Regions from separate parts of the Syntrophomonas sp. UBA5494 genome, predicted to be linked through region 1. Evidence: riboswitches for the same ligand, from Rfam matches in the RefSeq annotation. Region 1 holds a riboswitch; each other region holds the start of a gene.
The links. Region 1 has a riboswitch for molybdenum cofactor ahead of hypA (hydrogenase maturation nickel metallochaperone HypA). Riboswitches for the same ligand answer to the same signal wherever they lie in the genome.
Positions count from the first base shown of each region.

Region 2: another riboswitch for molybdenum cofactor. It lies ahead of B3W37_RS02600 (molybdopterin-dependent oxidoreductase); the one in region 1 lies ahead of hypA (hydrogenase maturation nickel metallochaperone HypA).
Region 3: another riboswitch for molybdenum cofactor. It lies ahead of B3W37_RS07905 (S-layer homology domain-containing protein); the one in region 1 lies ahead of hypA (hydrogenase maturation nickel metallochaperone HypA).

Region 1 is NZ_DIPG01000147.1:10,216-12,416, reverse strand. Features, by position in the region: gene B3W37_RS16480 (hydrogenase small subunit) at 1-199, opposite strand, end outside; gene hypB (hydrogenase nickel incorporation protein HypB) at 284-943, opposite strand; gene hypA (hydrogenase maturation nickel metallochaperone HypA) at 950-1,294, opposite strand; molybdenum cofactor riboswitch at 1,413-1,536, opposite strand; gene B3W37_RS16465 (CooT family nickel-binding protein) at 1,847-2,201, opposite strand, start outside.
Region 2 is NZ_DIPG01000023.1:5,578-7,778, forward strand. Features, by position in the region: partial or broken gene B3W37_RS02600 (molybdopterin-dependent oxidoreductase) at 1-845, opposite strand, end outside; molybdenum cofactor riboswitch at 993-1,111, opposite strand; gene fdhD (formate dehydrogenase accessory sulfurtransferase FdhD) at 1,256-2,029, opposite strand.
Region 3 is NZ_DIPG01000069.1:1,283-3,483, forward strand. Features, by position in the region: gene B3W37_RS07900 (alcohol dehydrogenase) at 1-568, shown strand, start outside; molybdenum cofactor riboswitch at 837-955, shown strand; gene B3W37_RS07905 (S-layer homology domain-containing protein) at 1,284-2,201, shown strand, end outside.

The DNA of each region.
Region 1 (2,201 bases):
TTTGTATGTCAGGATGTACGGTGTTGAGTAAAGATACTGAGCATCCGGTACAGCCGGCCCCTTGCAGCCAGATTACCGGGGGCGCACCTGCTTCAGCCGCCTCGGTAAGTAGTGGTGCCAGCAATGGCGTCATTGATATCGCTGCCGCACTTCCGGCACAAAGACGTATAAAATCACGTCTGCTTAGTTTGGTAGGCATTTACCTATTCCCCCCGAAACAAATTTTGTGAATAAGCTGCCATATAATCCCAATCACTATTTTTCTCTCTAATCTAGCTTGGCTTTAAAAGTGCTGCTTTCCCACCTCCTCTAACAACCATTGGTTCCATTGATCTATTCCTTCACCAGTGCGACCTGAAACTCGAAAAACTTTAACCATAGGATTTACCAGTTGCAGGTCCCTGCTGAAAGCATCCATGTCAAAATCTGTATATGGCAAAAGGTCTATTTTATTGAGTACCACTGCCCTGGCCTGGTTGAAAACCAGGGGATATTTTAATACTTTGTCATGACCCTCGGTGGTACTCAAAACCACGACCTTAAAATGTTCGCCCAGGTCAAACTCGGCCGGGCATACCAGATTGCCTACATTTTCTATAAATAACAGTTGGATGGGATGATGGGCCAGGCGGCGCCAGGCCTTTTCCACCATGCTTGCATCCAGATGGCAGGTACCCTCGGTATTGATCTGCACCACTTCCACGCCCTTGTTTTCAATGCGCATGGCATCCTGATCAGTGTACAGATCGCCTTCGATTACGCCCAGCCTGATGCGCCCTTTGATACCTTCAATGGTTTTTTCCAACAGGGTGGTCTTTCCCGAACCGGGCGAACTCATCAAATTGACCACCAACATTCCGGCCTCTTTGAAGATGCGGCGGTTCTTTGCGGCCAGCATATCATTAGCTCCCAAAATATTGGTTTCCATACGAATTTGAGCCATTTCTCATTAATCCCCTTCGTAGAATTCGATAAATAATTCCCGTCCGGTAAGCATCTGAGTGTCACTGCTCCCGCAGTAAGGGCAGAAAAGCCGGGACGGCATCTCAGCAACGTATTGTTGCTGACATTGCTGGCACTGACAACAGATCTCCCTTTCTTCGATCAGCAATTCCGCATCTTTAAACAGCTCTTCTTGAGCCAGGGTTTCAAAAGCGAAGCTGAGGCTATGCGGCAGGGCCATGGAAAGCTTGCCGACAACCAGTTTGATACGGCTTATTTGTGTGATCTGGTTTTTGTCTGCGCTGTTGCGGATCAAATCCATCATCCCCGCTATTAAAGACAATTCGTGCATATGTGCTCCTTCAGGCCGATTACGATTACACGAAAAAAACAACTAAAAACCCGGACTCGTAGAGAGGCCGGGTAATTAAACACAAAAAGCTAAGCAGGCGCATTATAGCGCTAACGTCTGCCGTACCAAGACATCTCCTACTCACAATACGGGAAGGCATAATCGTTTCCAATTATACCCCGGCCAATTAACCATAGCTTTGCGAAAGCCTTAGGTCTGTTGGCTTGGAGAATTATTTAATTGTAATTCATAAAATGATGTTAACTATCTATTCTAATTCATCTATTCTAATTTATATATTCTACCTGCTAAATATTTTTCCTGCAATAGAGCGTTGCAATTTAATAACAAAGGTTTCGGTTGCATTCAGGCAAGTAAATCAGTTGTAAACCTTGGCTGCGGGTGTAAAGATGGACATGGGAAACACCTCGCCCAGTCAAAATAAAACCATGAAGCGTTTCGGTTTCATCCCGTTACAACTTCATGGTTTTTTAATGACTTTAATCTGATAAGACTATTTCCAGTATCTCCCCTTAACGAGGAAAATTAAATTTAAACACCTTTGACCAGGGTAAAAGTGCTTATTATGCCATCATGTTCAGCGGAAAAAAGATAGTGCCCTCGTGCTGATAAAAAGAATTTGGCCTGACCTAGATGGTCTGTCTTTTGCCGCCTCGGGTATTCCCGACCACCGGCGCCGGCATAGGTGGCCTTTATTTCAACACCCGCCAGAGGCTGGCCATTTGTTGATAACTGCACCTCATAATATTCGCCGATGCGGGCATGGCTGTATCCGCTGGGTACGATCTCCACAGGCAGACCTACGGCCTCAATGTGATGATGATGGTGATGACCAATTTCAACCAGGATTTTGGCATACAATTGCTTGTTTCCAGACTGCTGGACG
Region 2 (2,201 bases), on a different contig from region 1:
AGCGGTGTAGTGAGGCGGTTTTCATTATAGATGAAATCCCATCCGAAACGGCCTTTAACGCACAACATACGCCCGTTTACGGTGCTTTCGGGGCTGGATAGTACGCCATGTATTTTACCGTCTTTAAGCGCCAGGTCAAAGTTGCATCCGGTACCGCAGAACGGGCAGGTGGTTCTGATCCGTTCATATTCCCAGCGCCGTCCCTGACCGGCCATACTCTTCTCGGTTAAAGCCCCGGTCGGGCACACGGCCACGCACTGCCCGCAGAAAACACAGTCTGATTCGATATAATCCACATCCGCAGCAGTAGTGGCTTTGCGGTCAAAGCCCCGATACAGGAAAGACAGGTTGTCCTGACCAGTCATCTCCTCACAGGCGCGAACGCAAGCGCCGCACAGGATACATTTGTTCAGGTCCCTGACAATAAAAGGATTGCTGGCATCAACAGCGTAGTGGTGCCTTTCCCCGGCAAAACTGCTCTCTTTAACGCCATAGCGATAACAGTATTCAGCCAGCTTGCAATCCCCCATTTTTTCGCAGGTCATACAATCCAAGGGATGGTTGGCCACCAACAATTCCAGTATGGTTTTACGGGCTTCAACCACTGATTCTGATTCGGTGTCTACTTCCATCCCCGGGTAAACCGGAGTAACACACGCCGCGGGCAATAGACGATTGCCTTTCACTTCGACTACGCACATGCGGCATGCCCCCAGCGGACTCAAATCGGGATCATAACAAAACCGTGGTATATCAATCCCAACCATATCCGCAGCCTGCAAAATAGTGCTTCCTGCCGGAACCTGAACCTCCTTTCCGTTCATCACAATAGTTACCATTTCCAAAACCTTCACCCCTTTCGTTTTTTGGACAGATATAAACACAAAAAACCTCCTGCTTTAGAAACAGGAGGTTTTTGCATTTGCCCGCTTAAAGATCAGAAAAAGACACTTAATTCTGACCATGATCCGACAAACACCAGCCTTCAATATTAATATTGAAGACTAACTCCTTTCCAAGCACGGGAGGCAGGCCTGTTTCCCGGCCTACCCAACGGTTGAGGAGCCATAGCATTTGCTTTAGGCTCAGCAACTCGGAGTATTAAGTATTAAATTTAAAATTAAAACTGGGGCGTTTTCTCTATTACCTGTATATTAGACATTTTTCTTAAAACTCCTGCTAGGGATAATTATTTCCCAAGCAAAAAGGATGGGGCTCCTCCCCCCTGAAGTTCCTGTCATCCCTTGGTGAGAAGCTAGCCAAAACAGACCCGTTCCGGATGACTGTAAACATTGAAGCGTTCGCCGCGAGCAAAGCCGACCACGGTGATACCCAGCTCCCTGGCCCGATCAACCGTTAAGAGGGTTGGAGCCGATCGTGACAGGATAAAGGGTATCCGGTTGTAGGCAGCCTTCTGAAGGATTTCAAAAGCCACCCGCCCGCTTAAAACCAGACACTTATCATGGAGTGGAATCTTGTTTAGAAAAGCATAGCCGAACACCTTGTCCACTGCGTTATGCCGGCCGATATCCTCGAAGCGTTTGATCAAACCCTCTGGCCCGCCCAATCCGGCACTGTGAACTCCGCCGGTCTTTTTGAAAGTATATGATTTCTCATCCAGTTCGCTGATTATCGCCAGTAATTGCCCGGGTGTAAAAAGGCCCTGACCCGGGGGCTGCTTCATCAAGGGCTTTAATACCCCATAGCCCCGACCTATGCAGGTATTGATGGTTTTAATCGATTCAGTATAATTTCCGGGCTGCCCCTCGATGACAATATCTACCCCATCGTCCTTCGACTCGGTTAAACTCAATAATTGGCCGGATGGTTCTATGATCCCTTCACTGATAAGATACCCGGCAGCCAGTTCCCGTCCGGCATGAGGTGAAGAAGCCAATCTGACCACTTCCTCACCATTGAGCTTTATCTTAAGGTATCTCTCCGTAACCAGGGGTTCCAGGCTCGGTTTAACCTGGCCTTGATCAAAAGCAACAACCTCCCTGTACTCAGTCAACTCCTTTTTATCCATGTTTGCCGCCTCCCCATTGCTCTGACGTCTTTTCGTTTGCCAAGTGCTCCCGGTGCTTTTTGAAAAGGGTTGGTTAGCATAATTTAATCATACTTGTTCATAAGTATCCAGGCTAATGGGTGCAGATCAAACAGCAGAACCCGTTCCCCAATAATATTCAGTCCAGAGTAAA
Region 3 (2,201 bases), on a different contig from region 1:
ACAGGCCAAGATCGAACCGGGCGATACTGTTGCGGTTATGGGTTGCGGACCGGTTGGAATGTGCGCTATGACCACCGCCCGGCTGTGGGGGCCTTCCAAGATAGTGGCTGTCGACATCAATCAGGAACGTTTGGATTGGGCAGTGAAGAACGGTATCGCTGACGTTGGAGTCAATCCCCTCAACGGGGATGCCGGCGATGCTATCAGAGAAATGACTGAAGGACGCGGCGCTGACGCTACTATCGAAGCCAATGGTTTCAAACCCACTTTCGATATGGCCATCGATGCTGTCAGACCCGGTGGAACAGTATCTCTGATCGGCGTATTTGAAAAACCCCAGGAACTGGCCATGAACACCTTGTGGATCAAGAACATCAGAATCAGCATGGGTCTGGTCAACGCCAATCGCATTCCAGAACTGATCAAGTTGATCAAGGCCGGTAAGATCAGCACCAGCTTCCTGTGCACCCATCGCGCTCCATTAAATGATATTGTTAAAGGCTATGATATCTTTGGCGGCAAGAAAGATGGCTGTCTGAAGTGGATAGTAACTCCTTACCAGAAATAGAAACCAGAAATTATTTGTCTCCTGGCAAAACAGGATTCATGTTCAAGCCAAAAGGCGCCTCTTTTATGAGGCGCTTTTTGGTGTTTGGCCAGGATGTCTGCTGAGCTGGTGAAAGAAACCTTATCACCAAGCCAGCAGGAGTATGAGCCGGGGGCCAGACCGGACTGGAAAGCTCGACTACTATGTAGATAAATGTTAAATTATGCAGGAAAATTAAAGTCTAAATAGAATGATTTAAACAAAAGAAATATTATCCAAACAGTTTATACAGAATCTAAAACTCCGAGCTTATTTGCCTAAATCAGTGGGAAATGGTGAATAAGCCGACAGGGTAGAACGGGAAACGGTTCTGCCTCCCTTCTGGAAAGGAGTACTATAAGCTATATGGTTGCGAGAAAACTGTCATTGGTTTTCTGCTATTAGTAGCTTTTAGATAAAACCTCCTGTCCGTGCAGGGGGTTTTTGTTTATTGAGCATAAAATTATTCATTATTTGCCTTCAATTTTCTATACGTGAATGGGGGTTATTGAAATATTGAATTTAATATGGATTTTTATTGTTACTCAGTATGACGGATGCTGATATTTAGGCCGGGTATTGGTAATAGAGCGGTTTTTCATAGAAAGGGAGTGAAGGATTATTAATGAATACGGTAAATAAAAGACGTAAATTTCATCTTTTCTTTATTTTAATAGGGTTTTTAATTGTTGGTTTGGTGAGTTTACTAGCACCTAATCCCGCTTATGCCGCCGGTGGCGACGTTACCATATCGGGGCCAGGGCTTGACGGTCCGGGAATTACCATTACCCAGAGTCAGCTCCGGGGCCTAGAACCACTAGCTGGTGACTATTATTTGGAACAGCAGGATGTTATTTACAGCACTATTAACACCTGGCCAACCAAGAGCTGGTACAGAGGTCAAGGTGTATTATTGGAAGAGTTGCTTGAGGTGGCCGGCGGGCTAAATGACGAGGCCACTCAAATTAGATTTGAGTCCAGCGACGATTTTAAAGCCACCTTTACCTTACAGGAACTACGTGAACCCAGGTATCGGTTCCCTAATTTCATGGATACCGGCCTGCCTGGCCATCTCATTGGTGACGCTTCAGATGCTGTGCCAGTACCAACTATCATCGCCCACCAGAGTTTTTCCGCTCAGTCTTATAATGATATTTTGGATTCGGGAAATTTCAGCCGTATCGATGCGAATCACCTGTTGTACGGGCAGCGGGCGGTAACCCAGCAAACCAATGCCAGATTTGCTAAATATGTAATAAAAATCGAAGTGCTTACCGGTCCCGTATCTCAATGGAATGTTCCCACTGCATCGGTAGAGCCAGGGGAGGTGCCGGTAGGTGAACTGGTGAGATTGAACAGCCAGTTTAATGATGAGGACAAGGTTCATTATACTTTGGACGGCAGTGACCCAACCATAGATAGCCCTATGTATAACTGGATTGCCAGCCGCTGGTGGTCATCGAGAGCGGATGATTTAGATGAAATAAACCGTCCCATTGAAATAACAGAAGATACTACAATTAAGGCCATTGTAATCGGTCCTGGCAGAGAAGACAGTGATATCGTTGCTTTTACGTATTATGTACCCCTTACAATTAGTAATGACAACCCGGCT